2 regions of the Virgibacillus ainsalahensis genome follow, and region 1 is predicted to be linked to the other one. Evidence: predicted binding sites of a transcription regulator. Region 1 holds the regulator's gene; the other holds the start of a gene.

Region 1 (11,647 bases):
CACGCCGTAAACGATGAGTGCTAGGTGTTAGGGGGTTTCCGCCCCTTAGTGCTGAAGTTAACGCATTAAGCACTCCGCCTGGGGAGTACGGCCGCAAGGCTGAAACTCAAAAGAATTGACGGGGGCCCGCACAAGCGGTGGAGCATGTGGTTTAATTCGAAGCAACGCGAAGAACCTTACCAGGTCTTGACATCCTCTGCTATCGGTAGAGATACCGAGTTCCCTTCGGGGACAGAGTGACAGGTGGTGCATGGTTGTCGTCAGCTCGTGTCGTGAGATGTTGGGTTAAGTCCCGCAACGAGCGCAACCCTTGAGATTAGTTGCCAGCATTTAGTTGGGCACTCTAATCTGACTGCCGGTGACAAACCGGAGGAAGGTGGGGATGACGTCAAATCATCATGCCCCTTATGACCTGGGCTACACACGTGCTACAATGGATGGAACAAAGGGCAGCGAAACCGCAAGGTCAAGCAAATCCCATAAAACCATTCTCAGTTCGGATTGCAGGCTGCAACTCGCCTGCATGAAGCCGGAATCGCTAGTAATCGCGGATCAGCATGCCGCGGTGAATACGTTCCCGGGCCTTGTACACACCGCCCGTCACACCACGAGAGTTGGTAACACCCGAAGTCGGTGAGGTAACCTTTTTGGAGCCAGCCGCCGAAGGTGGGACCAATGATTGGGGTGAAGTCGTAACAAGGTAGCCGTATCGGAAGGTGCGGCTGGATCACCTCCTTTCTAAGGATATATTACGGAAACATACTCGGTTGTTTGGTTCAGTTTTGAGAGAGTGAAAACTCTCTATTTGTACCTTGAAAACTAAATAAGAGTAACAACGACATCAATTTTTTGAAATAAAGCGAAGGCGAATTTAAATTCGTACGCTTATTCACAGTAACGCTAGTTAAGTGAATAAGGGCGCACGGTGGATGCCTTGGCACTAGGAGCCGATGAAGGACGGGACTAACACCGATATGTCTCGGGGAGTTGTAAGTAAACTACGATCCGAGAATTTCCGAATGGGGAAACCCACTGTTCGTAATGGAACAGGACTTGTGTCTGAATACATAGGGCACAGGAGGCAGACCCGGGGAACTGAAACATCTCAGTACCCGGAGGAAGAGAAAGCAAACGCGATTTCCCAAGTAGCGGCGAGCGAAACGGAATCAGCCCAAACCAGAAAGCTTGCTTTCTGGGGTTGTAGGACACTCCATTGGAGTTACAAAGAAATTCCTTAGACGAATGATCTGGAACGATCAGCCATAGCGGGTAAGAGCCCTGTAGTCGAAAAGGAATTTCCTCCGGAGTGGATCCTGAGTACGGCGGAACACGAGGAATTCCGTCGGAATCCGGGAGGACCATCTCCCAAGGCTAAATACTCCCTAGTGACCGATAGTGAACCAGTACCGTGAGGGAAAGGTGAAAAGCACCCCGGGAGGGGAGTGAAAGAGAACCTGAAACCGTGCGCTTACAAGTAGTCGAAGCCCGTTAATGGGTGACGGCGTACCTTTTGTAGAATGGACCGGCGAGTTACGATCGTATGCAAGGTTAAGTGGAAGACACGGAGCCGCAGCGAAAGCGAGTCTGAACAGGGCGAATGCAGTATGCGGTCGTAGACCCGAAACCGTGTGATCTACCCATGTCCAGGGTGAAGGTCAGGTAACACTGACTGGAGGCCCGAACCCACGTATGTTGAAAAATGCGGGGATGAGGTGTGGGTAGGGGTGAAATGCCAATCGAACACGGAGATAGCTGGTTCTCTCCGAAATAGCTTTAGGGCTAGCCTCAAGGAGATAGAGTACTGGAGGTAGAGCACTGATTGGACGAGGGGCCCTCACCGGGTTACCGAATTCAGTCAAACTCCGAATGCCAGCTACTTTACCTTGGGAGTCAGACTATGGGTGATAAGGTTCATAGTCGAGAGGGAAACAGCCCAGACCGCCAGCTAAGGTCCCAAAGTATACGTTAAGTGGAAAAGGATGTGGAGTTGCCCAGACAACCAGGATGTTGGCTTAGAAGCAGCCATCATTTAAAGAGTGCGTAATAGCTCACTGGTCGAGTGACTCTGCGCCGAAAATGTACCGGGGCTAAACGTATCACCGAAGCTGCGGATTGTTCTTTGAACAATGGTAGGAGAGCGTTCCAGGTGCCGTGAAGTCAGACCGTGAGGACTGGTGGAGCGCCTGGAAGTGAGAATGCCGGTATGAGTAGCGAAAAAAGAGTGAGAATCTCTTTCACCGAATGCCTAAGGTTTCCTGAGGAAGGCTCGTCCTCTCAGGGTTAGTCGGGACCTAAGCCGAGGCCGAAAGGCGTAGGCGATGGACAACAGGCAGATATTCCTGTACCACCTCATGATTGTTTGAACGATGGGGGGACGCAGTAGGATAAGGAATGCGCACCGATGGATGTGTGCGCCCAAGCAGTGAGAAAGTTGGATAGGCAAATCCGTCCAACAATTTCAAGCTGTGATGGGGAGGGAAATTTAGTACCGAAGTTCCTGATTTCACACTGCCAAGAAAAGCCTCTAGTTAGATCATAGGTGCCCGTACCGCAAACCGACACAGGTAGGCGAGGAGAGAATCCTAAGGTGAGCGGGAGAACTCTCGTTAAGGAACTCGGCAAAATGACCCCGTAACTTCGGGAGAAGGGGTGCTCACTTGTGAGTGAGCCGCAGTGAATAGGCCCAAGCGACTGTTTAGCAAAAACACAGGTCTCTGCGAAGCCGAAAGGCGAAGTATAGGGGCTGACACCTGCCCGGTGCTGGAAGGTTAAGGGGAAGCGTTAGCACTTACGTGCGAAGCGTAGAACCGAAGCCCCAGTAAACGGCGGCCGTAACTATAACGGTCCTAAGGTAGCGAAATTCCTTGTCGGGTAAGTTCCGACCCGCACGAAAGGTGCAACGACTTGGGCACTGTCTCAACGAGAGACCCGGTGAAATTATACGATGTGTGAAGATGCACATTACCCGCGACAGGACGGAAAGACCCCGTGGAGCTTTACTGTAGCCTGATATTGAATGTTTGTGCAGCTTGTACAGGATAGGTGGGAGCCTGAGAAGCGTGAGCGCTAGCTTACGTGGAGGCACCCGTGGGATACCACCCTGGCTGTATGAACTTTCTAACCCAGGACCGTGAACCGGTTCGGAGACAGTTTCAGGCGGGCAGTTTGACTGGGGCGGTCGCCTCCCAAAAGGTAACGGAGGCGCCCAAAGGTTCCCTCAGAATGGTTGGAAATCATTCGCAGAGTGCAAAGGCAGAAGGGAGCTTGACTGCGAGACCTACAAGTCGAGCAGGGACGAAAGTCGGGCTTAGTGATCCGGTGGTTCCGCATGGAAGGGCCATCGCTCAACGGATAAAAGCTACCCCGGGGATAACAGGCTTATCTCCCCCAAGAGTTCACATCGACGGGGAGGTTTGGCACCTCGATGTCGGCTCATCGCATCCTGGGGCTGTAGTCGGTCCCAAGGGTTGGGCTGTTCGCCCATTAAAGCGGTACGCGAGCTGGGTTCAGAACGTCGTGAGACAGTTCGGTCCCTATCCGTCGTGGGCGTTGGAAGTTTGAGAGGAGCTGTCCTTAGTACGAGAGGACCGGGATGGACACACCGCTGGTGTACCAGTTGTTCCGCCAGGAGCATGGCTGGGTAGCTACGTGTGGCAAGGATAAGTGCTGAAAGCATCTAAGCATGAAGCCCCCCTCAAGATGAGACTTCCCATCACTTCGAGTGAGTAAGATCCCTCAGAGACGATGAGGTTGATAGGTTCGAGGTGGAAGCATGGTGACATGTGCAGCTGACGAATACTAATCGATCGAGGACTTAACTAACTTCTTTACGATGTCCGTTGTTTTAACTCTTATTTAGTTTTTAGGGTATAAATCAAAAAAACCCTTGCATTTTTATTTAAAAATGCATATAATATATCTTGTCCTTGTTTTGAGGAATGTCTGGTAGCAAGAGCGGAGAGGTCACACCTGTTCCCATGCCGAACACAGAAGTTAAGCTCTCCAGCGCCGATGGTAGTTGGGACGTTGTCCCTGCAAGAGTAGGACGCCGCCAGGCATAAACATAAAAAGCTAAGATACAAAAATGTATCTTAGCTTTTTATTATCTACTTAGAAGACTGTTATCTAAAATCGAAACCGGTCTATTTAGGGCCCTGTTTTATTAAGTACATCCGTACAATATATTTCAGTGAAAGACATAGTGAAAGATTCGAAACCGTTATCGCTTGTATGTGAAAAAAAGAAATTGTGCTATTTTACCTAATAGAAAGATGGAAGATCAATGAAACGTTCAAAAATAGAAGCGTTTCATCGCGTCAGGGAAACCTTTCAACGTTGGAAAATAAAGATCTTACAATCGTTTAGTATCCTTTTAATAACAGTATATAGAGGGGGTTAACACGATAAAGGTGTTAAAGCATAATTCATTCGGGATTAAGAGCTTTAATCGAATGAGAAATAAATTCTGTAGCAACAAGAGGTTATAAAATGAACTTAGCATAAATCAAAAAAAGATGGTGGAAGCCATTTTCCAACACCACTTTTGACAATGAACCAAAAAGTCGAGCTCTACATTTTTCTTAGACGTAAGGAAAATGCTGCTGATACCAAATATTTTCTTTTACGGTCTTCATGCAAAACAACAAACTTTACAAAAGACTAATTAGAATAATGGTTTTAAATCACGCGACAAGAAGTATTTTAATTCCTATCTTTAATAAATCTTTTCGATAATCATATATTTAGTATGAAAGTTAGTTTAGGCTATAATGGTTTTAAAACTTATTAAAAAGGAATGTGATTACCTTTAAAAGGAGATGCGGAAATTGAAGGCATATATCGATCAAATATTCAGTGAAGACATTGATGTGATGATAATACGTATACTGATTGCCTTGGTTTTATCTGGAGTAATTGGTTTTGAACGTGAAATGAACAATCACTCAGCTGGTTTTCGCACCCATATTCTTGTTGGTGTTGGAGCTTGTTTAATGATGTTATTATCTATCTTCGGTTTTGAGGCATTTATAGTACAATATGATAATGTACGTTTTGACCCGGCAAGAATTCCTTCCTATGTTATCAGCGGAATTGGTTTTCTCGGAGCAGGTACGATAATAGTCTATGGCGGAACGATCCGTGGATTAACGACTGCAGCTTCTATTTGGACGGTTGCAGGGATAGGGCTGGTCGTTGGCGCGGGGATGTATGGCGCAGCTTTATTTACCACGTTTATTATCTTAATTAGTCTGGTCTTTCTCAACAACTTTGAAAAGCTGTTTACCAAGGTGAATTCCTCTAACTTAATTGAAATTATAGCTTCTGTGGATTTGGAAATAAGTGAAATCATTGCAGTGATTGAATCATATAATTTAACAATTAAAAATGTAGAGATTGTTAAATCGGAAAATAATAACAGAAAAATTTTTATAAAAATGGATAGTGTACCGATGACAGAGCAAGTTTCCCTGTTCGAAAGGATATCCAAAGTTGAACACGTCATAAATATTTCAGAACTCAGCTAAAATACCATCCAAGACCTTACACATAAAATATGCTGTAAGGTTTTTTCTTTTCACTTTTTGTCTAAACTGTACATAGAACTTTGTATTTGCATCTTGGCAATTTTGACGTATAATAAAAATATAGTCAAAGATAGTCAAAGTCAAAGGGTGATTGGAATAGGAGGTAGGGACGCCCAATGAGTAATATTTCAGATGTGATTGAGCAATATTTGAAGAAGATTTTACAAACAGAAGGGCAAAATGCCATAGAGATTAAGCGCAGCGAAATTGCTGATCAGTTTCAGTGTGTCCCCTCGCAAATCAATTATGTGATTAAGACGCGTTTTACTGTGGAAAAAGGGTATATAGTAGAGAGTAAGCGTGGAGGCGGCGGCTACATCCGAATTATGAGGGTGATTCATCAGGAAAAATCTGAACTTATTGATGAAATTATAGAAATGATAAATCCTACCGTGACTCAAGCTTCGGCCATTAATGTTATTGAACGTCTTTTGGAAGAGAAATTGGTAACCGAACGGGAAGCAAAAATTATTTTAAGTGCGGTTGACCGAACGACGTTAGCATTTCAATTGCCACTGAGGGATGAGGTTCGCGCTCGTGTTCTGACTGCGATGCTTTCCACATTAAAATATCTAAATAAGTAAGGAGGCAAATTGCATGGAATGTCAGGAATGTCAAAAGCGGCCGGCTACACTGCACCTTACCAAGGTTGTCAATGGCAGCAAAACCACTGTACATGTGTGCGGTGTTTGTGCAAAGGAAAAAGGCTATATGTCTTCACCGGATGAGACATACTCCCTTCACAATCTTCTGGCAGATTTCTTTAATTTCGATTCTGCACTTGTAGATAATCAGCAAAATAATACATTTAAGCAAGGTAAGGAATTGCAATGCCCACAATGTGAAATGACATTTTCAGAGTTTCAGCGTGTTGGAAAATTTGGCTGTGCATCCTGTTACGACACATTCGCTTCAAAACTTGATCCGATTTTTCGCCGGGTGCATTCCGGGAACACCCAGCATTCCGGGAAAATCCCCAAACGCCAGGGGGGCGATTTAAAAAAGAAAAAGCAGCTTGCCAGCTATAAAGAGGAACTTCAGGGGCTAATCGAAGAGGAAGCATTTGAGGAAGCAGCCAAAGTAAGGGATAAGATTAAAGCATTGAAAAATGAAAATGAAGATGGAAGCAGGTGACAATCCGTGACATTACAGCAATTCATGAAGGAAGCAATCAGCCCATGGATGCGTGAAGAGGGACCGGACAGTGATATTGTGTTAAGCAGCCGCATCCGTTTAGCCCGAAATTTTTCTGATGTTTCATACCCTATTCTTGCAGATCAGGAAAGTCTGGAAGAAATCCGCAACTTTTTCAGAGAGGAATACGAACATCAGTCTTTTCAGGACTATGAAGATCTTTCGTTTATTTCAATCAAGGAATTAACTACTGTCGAGAAACGTGTGTTGGTTGAGAAGCATTTAATCAGTCCACATTTGGCAAAGAAAACGCAAGCTTCAGCAGTGATTATTTCTAAAAACGAACAGGTATCGGTTATGGTTAACGAAGAAGATCATATTCGTCTGCAGCTTTACTTTCCTGGATTTCAATTGTCGGAAGCATTGGATAAAGCCTTCGAGCTGGACGATTGGCTGGAGGAGAAAATTGATTATGCTTTTGATGAAACAAGGGGATACTTGACGAGCTGTCCAACAAATGTTGGTACAGGAATGAGGGCTTCTGTTATGATGCACCTCCCTGCATTGGCGATAACAAAACAACTCAATCGAATGATTCCGGCTATTAACCAGCTTGGTCTTGTTGTCCGGGGGATTTATGGAGAAGGCAGTGAAGCACTGGGAAATATATTTCAGATTTCCAATCAGATTACCCTCGGAAAATCAGAAGAGGATATCGTTGGAGATTTACAAAGTGTTGTGAAACAATTAATAGCACATGAAAGAAATGCCAGGGACAGTCTGATGGAACAATCCCCTACCAAAATAGAGGATCGCATTTATCGCTCTTACGGGGTTCTGGAACATAGCAGAATCATCGAATCGAAAGAAGCAGCAATTTGTTTATCGAATGTTCGGATGGGTATTGATTTAGGCCTTATAAAAAACGTATCCAGAAATATACTTAATGAATTAGTAATCCTTACCCAGCCGGGATTCCTGCAACATTATGCATCCAAGACACTCTCTGCAAATGAACGCGATGTACTTCGGGCGTCACTGATCCGTGAACGATTACAATTAGAGAAATAGATTGGAGGAAATAGTATATGATGTTTGGAAGATTTACAGAAAGAGCACAGAAGGTATTAGCTTTATCTCAAGAGGAAGCAGTCCGACTCGGCCATAATAATATTGGTACCGAACATATTCTCTTAGGACTTGTTCGCGAAGGGGAAGGTATTGCAGCAAAAGCCCTGCAATCGCTAGGAGTAGAGGTGCAAAAGATTCAGGAAGAAGTTGAGGAGTTAATCGGTGTTGGAAAGCAACCGATGCAATCGATTCATTACACACCAAGAGCAAAAAAAGTTGTGGAACTGTCTCAGGATGAAGCAAGAAAACTGGGTCATTCTTATGTGGGAACAGAGCATATCCTTCTAGGGCTTATCCGTGAAGGGGAAGGTGTTGCCGCCCGTGTACTAAATAATCTGGGTGTTAGCTTGAATAAAGCAAGGCAACAGGTGCTTCAGCTGCTTGGAAGCAATGAATCCCAGAGTGGACGCCAAGGCCGCGGACAGCAATCCAATGCAAATACACCGACACTTGATTCATTGGCAAGAGATTTAACCGTTATTGCAAAAGAAGGTAAAATTGATCCGGTCATTGGTCGAAGCAAAGAAATTGAGCGAGTGATCCAGGTGTTAAGCCGCCGGACGAAGAACAACCCTGTTTTGGTTGGTGAACCTGGTGTTGGTAAAACTGCCGTGGCAGAGGGATTGGCACAGCAGATCATTGATAATGAAGTACCGGAAACACTAAGGGATAAACGTGTCATGACCCTGGATATGGGAACCGTGGTAGCTGGCACGAAATACCGTGGTGAATTTGAAGACCGTTTGAAAAAAGTGATGGAGGAAATCCGTCAGGCAGGAAATATTATGCTCTTCATTGATGAATTGCACACACTAATTGGTGCAGGTGGTGCAGAAGGTGCAATTGATGCATCAAATATTCTAAAACCATCTCTGGCACGTGGGGAATTGCAATGTATTGGTGCAACAACAATGGATGAGTACCGTAAATACATTGAAAAAGATGCGGCGCTAGAGCGCAGATTCCAGCCGATTCAAGTAGATGAACCGACATTGGATGAAACGGTGCAAATTTTGGCCGGCTTGCGTGATCGCTATGAGGCACACCACCGTGTAACGATTACGGATGATGCAATTGAAGCGGCAGCACATCTATCCAACCGCTACATTACAGATCGTTTCCTGCCGGATAAGGCAATTGACCTGATTGATGAAGCCGGGTCAAAAGTACGCCTGCGTTCCTATACAGTTCCACCGAATCTAAAGGAACTGGAACAGAAGCTGGATGATGTACGTAAGGAAAAAGATGCTTCTGTACAAAGCCAGGAATTCGAAAAAGCTGCATCGTTACGTGATTCGGAGCAGCGATTACGTGAAGAGTTGGAAGAAACGAAAAAGAAATGGAAAGAAAAACAGGGCCAAACAGATTCAGAAGTAACCGTAGAGGACATTGCGAGCGTTGTATCCATTTGGACGGGAGTGCCGGTTTCAAGACTTACAAAAGATGAAAGCGACCGCCTGTTAAACATGGAAGAGACGTTGCATAACCGGGTAATTGGTCAGGAAGAAGCTGTTGATGCAATATCCAAAGCTATTCGTCGTGCCCGTGCCGGATTAAAAGATCCGAAACGTCCGATTGGTTCATTTATCTTCCTTGGTCCAACTGGTGTCGGTAAAACAGAACTGGCCCGCGCCTTGGCAGAATCCATGTTCGGCGATGAAGAGGCAATGATTCGTGTTGATATGTCAGAATACATGGAGAAACATTCCACCTCCCGTCTGGTTGGTTCACCTCCAGGATATGTTGGTCATGAAGAAGGTGGCCAGCTGACGGAGAAAGTTCGTACAAAGCCATATTCCGTCGTTTTGCTTGATGAAATTGAAAAAGCACATCCGGAAGTTTTCAATATTTTACTGCAGGTCTTAGAAGATGGAAGGTTGACGGATTCAAAAGGACGCGTCGTAGATTTCCGCAATACGGTTCTTATCATGACATCAAATGTTGGGGCAAGTGAACTTCGCCGTAACAAACATGTCGGATTTAATCTTGGTGATGAAAATCAGGACTATAAGGATATGCGTTCTAAGGTCTTGGAAGAATTGAAAAAGGCTTTCCGTCCGGAGTTCCTGAACCGTGTTGATGAGACCATTGTTTTCCATTCTCTAGAGAGAAAACACATGAAGAGCATTGTTACACTGATGGTCGAGGAATTGAAGAAACGCCTGAAAGGTCAGGACATTGAATTCTCATTAACTGACAAAGCGATAGAAAAGATTGCAAATGAAGGATTTAATCCGGAATATGGGGCCCGCCCATTGCGCAGATCGATTCAGAAAAATGTTGAAGATCTGCTGTCTGAAGAACTTCTGAAAGAAACAATTACAAAAGGCGAAAAAGTTAAAATCGGTTTGAATAACAAAGGGGAATTTATTGTACTTCCATAAAAAGCGTATGAAAGCTGCAGGTGGTTTACAAAGCTAGAAGAAAATCATCTTCTAGCTTTTCGCTTTATTCTTCTGAGAATTGTGGCATGTCTGTGTAAATTTTTATATGAATTGATAGGAGGCTGTAACCTGCCAGCCTCCGAAATTTTATATAATATATAAGTGAAGGGGTAGAAAGTTTTGGCTAAACGTAAACATAAGTATGTATGCCAGGATTGCGGTTATGAGTCAGCTAAATGGATGGGTAAATGTCCAGGATGTAATAACTGGAATACGCTGGTCGAAGAAATCGAGGCATCAAATGTTCGTAATATGCGTCCAGTTGGAGGCGGTGCGACAACTGTAAGCAGGCCTGAGAAAATCACTGCCATTGAATCACAGAAAGAACCGCGGGTAACGACAAAGATGACGGAATTCAACCGGGTGCTTGGTGGTGGAATTGTACCAGGTTCTCTTGTTTTAATCGGCGGAGACCCAGGTATTGGAAAATCGACCCTGCTGTTGCAAATATCTTCACAGCTCGCTGAAAAGCAGCTCCCTGTATTATATATATCAGGAGAGGAATCGACACGTCAGACAAAACTCCGTGCAGATCGCCTGAACGTTAAAGCAGATTTATTGTATGTATTTGCTGAAACAAATTTATTCGATATTGCAAAACAAATTGAGGAAGTTAAACCATCCTTTGTTGTCATCGACTCCATTCAGACCATCTTCCGGGATGAGGTTTCCAGCGCACCGGGAAGTGTATCACAGGTTCGTGAGTGTACAAGTGAACTAATGAGGATAGCAAAAACAAATGGTATTCCGATTTTCATTGTTGGCCATGTAACGAAAGAGGGTGCAATCGCAGGACCGAGGCTATTAGAGCATATGGTTGATGCGGTGCTTTATTTCGAAGGGGAAAGGCATCACACCTTCCGCATTGTGCGCAGTGTCAAAAATCGTTTCGGAAGCACAAATGAAATGGGGATTTTTGAAATGAAGGAAGAGGGTTTGAAAGAAGTTATGAACCCCTCGGAAATATTTTTGGAGGAACGTTCACAAGGGGCTTCCGGATCTACGGTGGTTGCTTCCATGGAGGGTACAAGGCCGGTGCTTGTGGAAATTCAGGCATTGATATCACCTACCAGTTTTGGAAATCCACGCCGGATGGCTACAGGCATTGATAATGGCCGTGTTCCTCTGTTAATGGCGGTTTTGGAGAAGCGGGTTGGATTAATGCTTCAGAACCAGGATGCATATATTAAAGTAGCAGGCGGTGTGAAACTTGATGAACCTGCTATTGATTTGGCAATCGCCATCAGTATTGCTTCGAGTTTCCGTGATCAACCAACACAGCCGGAGGATATTTTTATCGGGGAAGTCGGGCTGACAGGGGAAATAAGACGTGTCTCCCGTATCGAACAACGT
Region 2 (11,647 bases), 690 kb from region 1:
CATCCATTCGTTTTATATTACATATCCAACCTAATTGGTATTATAAGGGCAAATATTCTGCATTACCAGCCGAGAAAAAGATTAAAGTAAACCATTAATGGAAATATACTAGTAAGTCGAAAGAAACGGAGGGGTACTAGATGGAATTTTATTTAAAAGAAAAAGGTATACGAACCGATTTGGATTACAATGAATTAAGCATTTCAGGAAACGAAGAATATGGATTTCGCCCATTTCAGTTGATGGTAGCATCCATTGCAGGCTGCAGCGGTTCCGTATTCCGGAAAATTTTGAATAAACAACGTGCCGAAGTGGAAGATATGGTTATTTCAGCTGATATTGTAAGAAATCCTGAAGAAGCAAACCGTATTGAACGTATTTCGTTAAAATTCACGATAAAAGGTTATCGGCTTGACCCGGAGAAACTTTATAAAAACTTAGAAATTGCACGAAAAAATTGTTCCATGATTCGCTCTGTGGAAGATAGTATTAAGATTGAGGAGAGTATTGAAACAATTGAATTGAGCCACTAGAATAAAGAAGATTAAATGAAATCTTCGTATAAAATTCATGTGTCAGAAAAAACTATGGAAAAAGGAAAGGAATGGCACACATGAATAAGAGGAAAAATTATGCTATTGCATTAATTGTATTTGCTTTTTGTTTTGTATTTCCGATACCTGGTCACAGTGATGAAAAAGAGTCATCAAAAGGAGACTATGATATTCCCAGTCATGTATTAACAATCTCCAAAGAAAATACATTTCCAAACGCTTCAGAGGACCAGGAAGTTGTTGAACCAAGCGAATTAACACAAGAGTTGATTGATAAAATAAAAACACCGGTTGAAAACCCTGAATTAATCAAATTACTGAATGAATCAACCCTAAAGCCGTCTCCGATTGCAATTGGCTATAGGGGAATGGTGTATTTGGGAAGATGGCCGCTGAATTATCAATCAACAGAAACAACGATTAATTGGGAGTACCAGCATATTAACACAAATGAACTTAATAATCTTGGCGGAAACGATAACCAGAAAATGAACTATGTACAGCAGGAACAAAAAGAAGTTAAAGGAGCACTTACCAACAAAATCGCAAATCCTGAAAATGTAAAAACAATGATGCTACTAAAATCAAAAGCCAAGACAGAGCTTCCCCTATCCTATAATACAACCATTGGGAAAAATACGAAAAAAGATAATGCCTATAATGTTCCTGAAACTAAAAATGGGGAATTAAAAGCATATGCCCCAGCTGTGAATGAAAAAGGACAAGTAACATTTGGAGAAGTATATATCGAATTAAAAGGCTCTAAAAAAGCCATCGTTATTAAAAATGTAACCAAACAGGGAATCGGTGCATGGATTCCAATTCAAGATCATACTTCTTTCTCTTTTCAATTAAAATAGCCAAAAAAAGCCCTGTGACTTTGTTGCAGGGTTTTTTAATATTAAGGTTGATTTTTATGCTTTAATGCTTTATCATGGTGAAGTATTAAAGATAAAATCATCAGGTATCGCTATAGAGAGGGGAATATATATGGAATGGATTGTGGTCGTTTCCGTTCTGGTTATGACAATACTTAGTCTGTCAAGGGTAAATGTGATTATTGCCATCATAGCTGCAGCACTGACCGCAGGGTTAATGGCAGGATTGTCATTCATAGATTCAATTGAAATGCTGGTAAATGGCATGGGAGGACAGGCGAATACAGCATTAAGCTATATTTTGCTTGGAGCTTTTGCTGTCGCTATCAGCTATACGGGGATCACAGGTATTTTAGTAAATTACCTGATAAAGGTACTGACAGGAAAGAAGACAATGATGCTGTTGGCGATAGCCGGGGTAGCATCACTTTCACAAAATCTGGTACCAGTTCATATTGCATTTATACCAATTTTAATTCCACCGTTATTAAAGCTTTTTGATAACATGCGTCTGGATCGTCGGGCTGTAGCTACTGCACTGACATTCGGTCTGAAGGCACCATATGTGATGATTCCAGCTGGATTCGGCCTTATTTTCCATAATACTATTGTTGACAGTATGAATGAGAATGGTACTGCAGTAACAGTTGGAGATACGGCGATGGCAATGCTTCTCCCTGGTTTGGGGATGGTTGTCGGACTGCTTGTGGCAATATTTTTCACATATCGAAAAGATCGTGAAGCTATACCAGGTGCAGGCGGAATAGAGTCATCTCTTGTTACATCAGAGGCAGAAGAAGTTTCATTTAATAAAAATCATATGTTTACCATTGTTGCAATTCTTGGGGCATTAATTGTGCAAATCATAACAGAAAGTTTAATTCTGGGAGCTTTAACTGGACTTGTATTAATGTTTGCTTTCATTGTAGTTCCGTTCAAAAGTGGTGATCGAATTGTCTCAGAAGGTATCGGTATGATGGGAACCATTGCATTTGTAATGCTGGTTGCTTCCGGATATGGAAATGTTTTAACAGAAACCGGTTCAGTTGATGCCCTTGTCGAAGTATCTTCCGGGTTCTTAGGTGATAATAAGGCAATGATTGCTTTTATATTATTACTTGTTGGTTTAGTTGTAACTCTGGGGATTGGTTCATCTTTTGGAACGGTCCCAATTCTAGCTGCATTATATGTTCCAATTTGTATGGCTGCCGGGTTTTCACCTGTCGCAACTGCCGCTTTAATTGGTACGGCTGGAGCGCTTGGGGATGCCGGATCACCAGCTTCTGATAGTACCCTCGGGCCGACATCAGGCTTAAATGCTGATGGCAAACATCATCACATTTGGGATACCGTTGTCCCGACATTTATCCATTATAATATCCCGTTATTTATATTTGGGTGGTTAGCAGCTATCGTACTATAAATGAAGGTTGGTTTCCGCACTGCGGCAATCAACCTAGCAGATACGTCACATTTTATTTCAACTGCAAGAGTAAAAAGCAACAAAATTACGATAGCCTAAATGAATAATATAGAAGATAAAAGGAAAAGGTAAGATAAAAACAGGTGGGTTGTTTATGCAAAAAAATGCTGCAGTATCAATCATCGTTATTCTTATCTTTTCTTTTGGTTTTCTTGAGCCGGCAACTGCCACAGGATATGGGTGGGGATTTAAAAAAAATACAGATCATCAAGTGCCCGACATTGGAAGTTATCAGGCATTACTTGAAAAGTATGGAGCCTACTATGCAGACCTTTCCGGAGAAAAAAATATTTATCTGACCTTTGATAATGGCTATGAGGAAGGTTATACAGAAGGTATATTGGATGTTTTAAAAAAAGAAGAAGTACCTGCGACTTTTTTTGTGACAGGGCACTATGTTGATAGTGAACCGGATCTGATTGCTAGAATGGTGGATGAAGGACATATTATAGGAAATCATTCTTACCATCATCCGGATTTTTCAACGGTTTCAAAAGAAACAATGCAGCAGGAATTGGAAACCCTGGAAGAGGCAGTTGCAGATGTTTCCGACCAGAAGGAGTTAAAATATCTCCGCCCGCCTAGAGGAATGTTTAATGAGCAAACATTGGAATGGTCAAATGAATTAGGCTATATCCACGTTTTTTGGTCGTTGGCATTCATTGATTGGGAAACGAATAAGCAAAAGGGTTGGGAATATGCATTTGATCAAATCATGAACCAAATTCATCCGGGGGCAATTGTACTGCTTCACACCGTATCATCTGATAATGCAAAGGCACTAGAGCATTTGATTTCAGAATTGAAAGACCAGGGATACAATTTTAAGAGTCTGGATGATCTTGTATTGGAAGACAGGCTGCCAGAAGGAATTTATGGATTATAAGTATGGACAGTCCAAAAGGGTCTGATCCCTCGTTTAACTGTAATATCCAGCGAGAAATTTCAATTCTTCACTGGATATTGTAACCGAGGATCAGACCCCTTATATTTATTTAAAATTTTCTTAACTTTTGATATACTTAATTGCAAACGCGTATGGGGAGTGAAAGGAATGAAAAGGGAAGATTTGATTGCTCCAAAAGATTATAATATAGTGATGGAAATGGAGCGTTACGCAACAGATCCAGACAAAAAAGCATTGATTTGGCAGGATGAAGCCGGCCAGTCAAAAGAAATATCTTATGTTGACTTAGTGGAAAATATAAACAGAATTGGAAACGTTTTTCTTGATAATGGTTTAAAAAGAGGAGATAAGCTACTAGTAATGATACCAAGATTTATTGATGTATATGAGGTATACCTTGCAGCTTTAAAAACAGGAATCATTATCATACCAAGCTCTGAGATGCTTAAAACAAAAGATCTGCAATATCGGATAAGCCATGGAGAAGTAAAAGGAATTGTAAGTTATTATCCTTTTGTTGATCAGTTTAAGGATATTCATGAATATGATCAATTGATAAAATATACAGTAGGAGGACCGGTTAAAGAGTGGTCTTTCCTTGATGAGTTGAAAAAGGATGTATCTGATGAATTGGAAATGGCAGATACAACACGGGACGATATCGCATTTCTTCCATATACTTCAGGAACAACAGGTAATCCAAAAGGTGTAGTACATACACATGGATGGGGCTATGCGCATTTGCAGACTGCGCCCAAAAACTGGCTTTCCATCAAAGAAGGGGACAAAGTATGGGCAACCGCAGGCCCGGGTTGGCAAAAATGGATATGGAGTCCGTTTTTATCTGTGCTTGGTTCAGGAGCAACAGGTTTTATCTATAATGGAAAATTTGACCCGAAAACATATTTAAGCCTTCTGCAGGATGAAGAGATTAATGTATTATGTTGTACACCGACAGAATATCGGATTATGGCTAAGGTTGATAATCTGGGAGACTATCAATTGCCAAAGCTTCACAGTGCCGTTTCAGCTGGGGAACCATTGAATGTGGAAGTAATTGATACATTCCAAAGGTATTTTGACATCATAGTAAGGGATGGTTATGGACAAACAGAAAACACACTGCTTCTTGGTGTGATGGAGAATATGAAGGTAAAACCAGGTTCCATGGGCAAACCAACTCCAGGCAATGAGGTAGAGATTATTGATGAAGAAGGAAAGCCGCTTCCTGCAAATGAGGTCGGTGATATCGCAGTTAAGATCGATAGCCCGGCATTATTCAGGGAATATTACAAGGATATGGAACGAACAAAAATGTCTCGTATTGGAGCGTACTATATTACTGGTGATCAAGCTAAAAAAGATGAAGACGGTTATTTCTGGTTTGAAGGTCGTAAGGATGATATCATCATCAGCTCCGGTTATACCATTGGACCATTTGAAGTAGAGGATGCACTAGTTAAACATCCGTATGTGCAGGAATGTGCAGTAGTGGCAAGTCCTGATGAAACCAGGGGAAGTATCGTAAAGGCATTTATCGTATTGAAGGAAAATGTGAATCAAGACAATCCAGATTTACCTAAAGACCTACAGGATCATGTGAAATCACTGACAGCTCCCTATAAATATCCGAGGCAAATTGAGTTTATGGATGAACTACCAAAAACCACCTCAGGGAAGATCAGACGAATTGAACTGAGACAAAAGGAAAAGTCAAAACAGTAATATATAAAATTCAGGTGGGACTTTTACATAGTCTCATCTTTTTTATGGCTGTTTTCTCAAAGGTATGGGGCTGCGGTTTATAACTATAATTTTTATAAAAAAATTGCACAAAACACTTGAAAGTCAAAGATGGTCAGAGTATAATAAAATCATAAGGTCAAAGATAGTCAAACTGAAGGTGCTGCTACTTGAGCACAAACTTCTTTTGATTTGACCTATTAGTAAAAACCACATTGATTAGCGAAAATCTCTTCAAGCAAAACATTTGCATGCTAATAAATGTGGATTTATAATAAAGTAAAGGTCAAAGATAGTCAAAGTCAAACTAAATAAAATAGAGAATAACTACCTCAAGGAGGAATAGAATATGCAATGTCAAAATTGTGGTGTAAATCAAGCGAATGTGAATTTAGCAATGAATATTAATAACCAAAAAATGCAAGTGCATCTTTGTAATGAATGCTTCCAGGAAATCCAGGGGCAAATGATGAATTCAAATGATTTCTTTTCAAAATCCCCGTTTGGTAATGCAAGTGAAGCATTTTCCAATAACTTTTCTCAAGGAAATGGCTCAAACCAGACTGGAACAAAAACAAAGCAGCGAAAAGGTAATAAAGGAAATGGTTTACTAGACCAATTAGGCAAAAATGTAACAGATTCAGCTAAATCTGGCCAAATTGATCCTGTGATCGGCAGGGACAATGAAGTAAAACGTGTTATTGAAACTTTAAATAGAAGAAACAAGAACAATCCGGTATTAATTGGTGAGCCAGGTGTTGGTAAAACAGCGATTGCAGAGGGACTGGCAGTTAAAATAATAGAGGGAAGCGTACCTGCGAAATTAATGAATAAAGAAGTTTACCTACTGGATGTTGCTTCTTTAGTAGCGAATACCAGCATGCGAGGTCAATTCGAAGAACGCATGAAACAACTGATTAGCGAATTACAGGAACGTGAAGAAGTAATCCTTTTCGTTGACGAAATTCATCAATTGGTTGGTGCAGGTACTGCTGAAAGCTCGCAAATGGATGCCGGAAATATTCTGAAACCCGCACTGGCACGTGGTGAATTGCAAATTATTGGTGCCACAACATTGAAAGAGTACCGTCAAATAGAAAAAGACGCAGCATTGGAACGCCGTCTCCAGCCAATCATTGTAAAAGAACCTACACTGGAAGAAGCGGAACTTGTTTTACACGGCATTAAAGACCGTTATGAAAACTTCCATGAAGTCCGCTACTCCGACGAAGCAATTCATGCTTTCGTAACACTGTCAAACCGTTACATCCAGGATCGTTTCCTGCCGGATAAAGCTATTGACCTGATGGACGAAGTGGGATCACGCTTGAATCTTTCCAATGCGGAAAAAGACTCCAATTCCATCCAACAGCATTTGGATGAAATTGTGAGGGAAAAAGAAGAAGCTGCAGAACTGGAAGATTATGAAAAAGCAGCCAACCTTAGATATCAGGAAATTCAGCTGCAAAAACAGTTGGAAAAAGCAAAAGACGAAGAGCAGGTTATTGATGTAGAAGTATCTGATATCCAATTGATAGTAGAAGAAAAAACGGGCATTCCTGTTACGAAGCTGCAAGCAGATGAACAGAAAAAAATGCGCGATATCGGAGACAATCTTGGTGCTAAAGTAATCGGTCAGCACGAAGCAGTAGGTAAAGTTGCTAAAGCAATCCGACGCAGCCGTGCAGGTCTGAAATCTAAATACCGCCCAATTGGTTCCTTCCTATTTGTCGGGCCAACCGGTGTTGGTAAAACAGAATTGACCAAAGCACTTGCTGAGGAGCTATTTGGTTCACGCGATTCACTTATTCGTCTTGATATGAGTGAGTATATGGAAAAACACACCGTTTCTAAAATTATTGGTTCACCACCGGGATATGTAGGACACGAAGAGGCTGGGCAATTAACCGAAAAAGTACGTCACAATCCTTATAACATCATTTTGCTTGATGAAGTTGAAAAAGCGCATCCGGACGTACAAAATATGTTCCTGCAAATTATGGAAGATGGTCACTTGACGGATTCACATGGGCGTACAGTAAGCTTTAAGGAAACAGTTATTATCATGACAAGTAACGCAGGAACAGGTGTGAAAACTGTGAATGTAGGTTTCAATAGCGATAAACATGAATCTGTATCCACATTGGACAACTTAAGTGATTACTTTAAGCCTGAATTTCTGAACCGTTTTGATTCCATTATTAACTTCAATGAACTGTCTGAAGACAATCTGATTGAAATTGTTGATTTGATGCTTACTGAACTTCAAGAAACCATTGAAGAGAATGAGATTAATATTACCATAACAGATGAGGCAAAACGAGAATTAGTAAAACTTGGCTATGATAAGCGCTTCGGTGCAAGACCTTTACGCAGAGTTATCCAGGACAAAATTGAGGATCAGCTTACCGATTTAATTCTGGAAGAAGAATCTGTTAACAAAGTAGAAGTTGATGTAGTTAATGAAAAAATTGTAGTTGAAAAAGCATAGAAGAGATAAATGAAAGGGTCTCGCTGGCAATGTCGGCGAGACCTTTTTCTAATATAATGGAAAATGATTCACGGGTAAGCTTTTAAATAAAGAAACTGCACAGAAATAAGCATGAACGCTCGCATTTAAGGCAGATAAATGAATCGTATAATGGATCATAAATTTATTTCTTAATCATTCATAATTAACGTCAATCTGTTAAAAACTAAGGGATACCCCGAAATAAAGGATGTATCCTATGCGACGTTTGAAAATTTTCCCGGTAATTGTATTAATTATTTCCTTTTCCATTTATACACCAGTACAGGTGGTTCAAGGTGAACGCCAGCCTGAAATGCTGGTTCACTTTATTGATGTCGGACAAGGAGACAGTATGTTGATTCAAACTCCACATGATAAAAACATTCTCATTGACGGTGGGCCGCCCGATGCAGGAGATAAAGTAGTAAGTTATCTTGAAAAGCTTAAAATCGACAAAATCGATCTTTTAGTAGCGACACATCCGGACATTGACCATATCGGCGGTCTCCCCCAAGTAATGAAGTCTTTTCATATCGATCAGGTGCTGGATACTGGTAAACTCCATACAACAAAAACCTTTGTAAATTATATTAGTGAAATCAGAAAACAGGAAATCCCTGTCCAAATCGCACAGGAAAACCAGCAAATTGAGTTGGATCCATTGCTTGATATTAAAGTATTAAACAGCTATGGAAAATTCAAAACCAATAATCAATCCTCCATTGCTTTGAAAATAACCTATCAGGATATTGACTTCCTGCTGATGAGTGATGTGGAAAAAGCACAAGAAGAAGCACTGTTAAAACAGAAGGAACTTCAATCTGAATTTATTAAGATAGCTCATCATGGTTCAAAGACCAGCACATCCCTAGAGTTCTTGCAGGAGGTTAAACCCCAAATAGGCATATTAACTTACAGTGTCCAAAACAGATATGGACATCCAGTAAACCGGGTCATTGAAAATTTGTATAAAGTGAATGCGGAAATTTATTCAACAGCTGTCTTTGGAAATATAATCGTTACAACGAATGGAGAAGATTATTTCGTAGTGCCGGAAAGGAGACCGATTGAAAATTTGTATAAAGGAGCAGGATAAAGACTTATGAATTCATTTCCTCAATAAGACTCATTAAGAAACTCTGCAAAACGCTAATTCTTTGGCTTTTTTGCGGAGTTTTTTCTGGGGAACTAACAGTATCGAAGCGAAATAATCATATTATATCTAAGCTCCTTTCGCATAGTTTGTTTGTATTTCTATAAACTGCGATTAGCTTGAAATGAAGGTTGATGCCTTTACCCGCAGCGGAAATACACTTCGCGCACCTTAGGGTGACCCGTGAACCTCGGGCGAACACGATGTTGGTTACATAGGCGTTGCCCGCGGAAATCAACATAGTAGTTATGTCGCAGTTTATATCAACTAGTAGTTAAAGGTTTATTAATTCTTGAAAAACAACCATCTTTTAGAAATCAGTCATATCTAAAGATTGATTTTAAGAAGAAGCCAATATAAAATGCAAAGGGTATTAGAGATTATGTTGATACGAAAAGGGGAATATGATACGGAAGGAGAACCAAACAGTGCAGGAAATAAATGGGTACGTCCTGGCTGTATATTTTTAATGATACGGAATTTAGGTATTATTTAGTAATAAAATAAAATCCCGGATAGATTGGAAAGCAAAAAATTAGAGACCACAGGAGGTATTACAATGTCATACATAGATGATGGACTGGCTCTTCATACAGACTTATATCAAATCAATATGGCAAAGACATATTGGGAGGATCAGATTCATAATCGTAGAGCCGTATTTGACTTATACTTTAGAAAATCACCATTTGGAAATGGATATGGGGTGTTCGCAGGTTTAGAACGAATCATTGATTATTTGCAGGACTTTCGCTTTCAGACGTCCGATTTAAACTATTTAAAGGAAGAATTGGGGTATGAAGAAGATTTCATTGACTATTTAAAAACCGTACGCTTTAATGGTTCGATTAAAGCAATGCGTGAAGGAGAAATAGTCTTTGGTAATGAACCAATACTAAGGGTGGAAGCAAATTTAGCAGAAGCACAATTATTGGAGACAGCATTGTTGAATATTGTTAACTATCAAACGTTAATCGCTACAAAGGCAGCGAGAATTAAACAAATTGTAAACGGTCAACCACTTATGGAATTCGGAACAAGAAGAGCACAAGAAATGGATGCAGCCATATGGGGAGCTCGTGCATCAGTGATTGGCGGGTTTGATGCCACAAGCAATGTCAGAGCAGGAAAATTATTCGGTATTCCAGTTTCAGGTACCCATGCTCATTCCATGATACAGGCGTATAAGGATGAATATATGGCTTTTAAAAAATATGCAAACAGTCATCAGGATTGTGTATTTTTAGTAGACACATATGACACATTGAAATCAGGTGTCCCGAATGCAATTAAAGTAGCAAAAGAATTAGGAGATAAAATTAATTTCCAGGGGATCCGTCTGGACAGTGGCGATATGGCATATCTGTCAAAAGAAGCAAGGAAGATGCTTGATGAAGCTGGGTTTCATGAAGCTAAAATCTACGCCTCCAATAATCTGGATGAATCTACCATTTTAACACTGCAGGCACAAGGAGCAAAAATTGATGTTTGGGGAGTTGGAACCAAACTGATAACAGGCTATGATCAGCCTGCTCTGGGGGCTGTATATAAACTGGTAGCTATTGAGGATGAAAATCGAGAAATGACGGACACAATAAAAATCTCAGGAAATCCGGAAAAAGTAACAACACCAGGTCTGAAGAAGCTTTATCGTATTGTAAACAAGATCAATCACCGGGCTGAGGGGGATTACATCACCCTAGAAAATGAGAATCCAAATGAAGAAGAAAAACTGAAAATGTTTCATCCTATCCACACCTACATTAGTAAATTCGTTACGGATTTTGAAGCAGTTAATTTGCATGAAGATATATTTGTAGATGGAAAGCTAACCTATAAAAATCCTCCTTTAAATGAAATGCAAGCATATGCAAAAGACCAGTTGAAACTATTTTGGGACGAATATAAACGAACAATCAACCCGGAAGAGTATGCGGTTGATTTAAGTCAGAAGACATGGGACAACAAGATGGAGAACATCCGGAAAGTCAGGGGAAAATTCAAGGAGGTTGCTGAAGGATAAGCTTTATCTGCAACTAGTCCACAGGATAAATACGTACAAATTTATAATATTTTTCAAAACTCCGAAAACGCCTTTTATATGGCTGATTCTCGGGGTTTTTTATTTGATATTGCTTAGTAAATAGTTTGCAAAATTATATTAAAGTGATATCATTTTAATATAATTATAAAATCATATTAGGTGAGAAAGGTGTGCTTGGATGATGCAGGAGAGAAATGCGTGGATGATGAATGGATTTTTAGGTATTATTGTTATTGCCTTACTTTTGGCTGGTACGGTGTTCAGTTTTGTACAGCAGCAGTTTGTTTTGGGTGGGATTTGTTTAGTTCTGGCAATCACATTGGGCAGTGGAATAACACTTGTACAACCAAATCAATCGGTAGTTGTGATTTTT

What was found. Region 1 encodes CtsR, which represses protease genes until heat stress. Its sites were predicted from a motif close to ATGGTCAATAAAGGTCAAACA; they were not measured.
Region 2: ACZ427_RS13375 (ATP-dependent Clp protease ATP-binding subunit) is a predicted target of CtsR. The motif match lies at 5,701-5,721, and genes of this name have one in related genera.

Annotation. Positions count from the first base shown of each region.
Region 1 is NZ_AP043943.1:3,409,723-3,421,369, reverse strand. Features, by position in the region: rRNA gene ACZ427_RS16955 (16S ribosomal RNA) at 1-738, shown strand, start outside; rRNA gene ACZ427_RS16950 (23S ribosomal RNA) at 903-3,822, shown strand; rRNA gene rrf (5S ribosomal RNA) at 3,942-4,057, shown strand; partial or broken gene ACZ427_RS16940 (transposase) at 4,289-4,487, shown strand; gene ACZ427_RS16935 (MgtC/SapB family protein) at 4,872-5,525, shown strand; gene ACZ427_RS16930 (CtsR family transcriptional regulator) at 5,702-6,169, shown strand; gene ACZ427_RS16925 (UvrB/UvrC motif-containing protein) at 6,183-6,719, shown strand; gene ACZ427_RS16920 (protein arginine kinase) at 6,726-7,790, shown strand; gene clpC (ATP-dependent protease ATP-binding subunit ClpC) at 7,808-10,234, shown strand; gene radA (DNA repair protein RadA) at 10,415-11,647, shown strand, end outside.
Region 2 is NZ_AP043943.1:2,716,761-2,728,407, reverse strand. Features, by position in the region: gene ACZ427_RS13400 (OsmC family protein) at 141-533, shown strand; gene ACZ427_RS13395 (YfkD family protein) at 614-1,414, shown strand; gene ACZ427_RS13390 (Na+/H+ antiporter family protein) at 1,545-2,855, shown strand; gene pdaA (delta-lactam-biosynthetic de-N-acetylase) at 3,010-3,801, shown strand; gene mbcS (acyl-CoA synthetase MbcS) at 3,970-5,547, shown strand; gene ACZ427_RS13375 (ATP-dependent Clp protease ATP-binding subunit) at 5,915-8,056, shown strand; gene ACZ427_RS13370 (ComEC/Rec2 family competence protein) at 8,295-9,173, shown strand; gene ACZ427_RS13365 (hypothetical protein) at 9,592-9,726, shown strand; gene ACZ427_RS13360 (nicotinate phosphoribosyltransferase) at 9,790-11,253, shown strand; gene ACZ427_RS13355 (SPFH domain-containing protein) at 11,456-11,647, shown strand, end outside.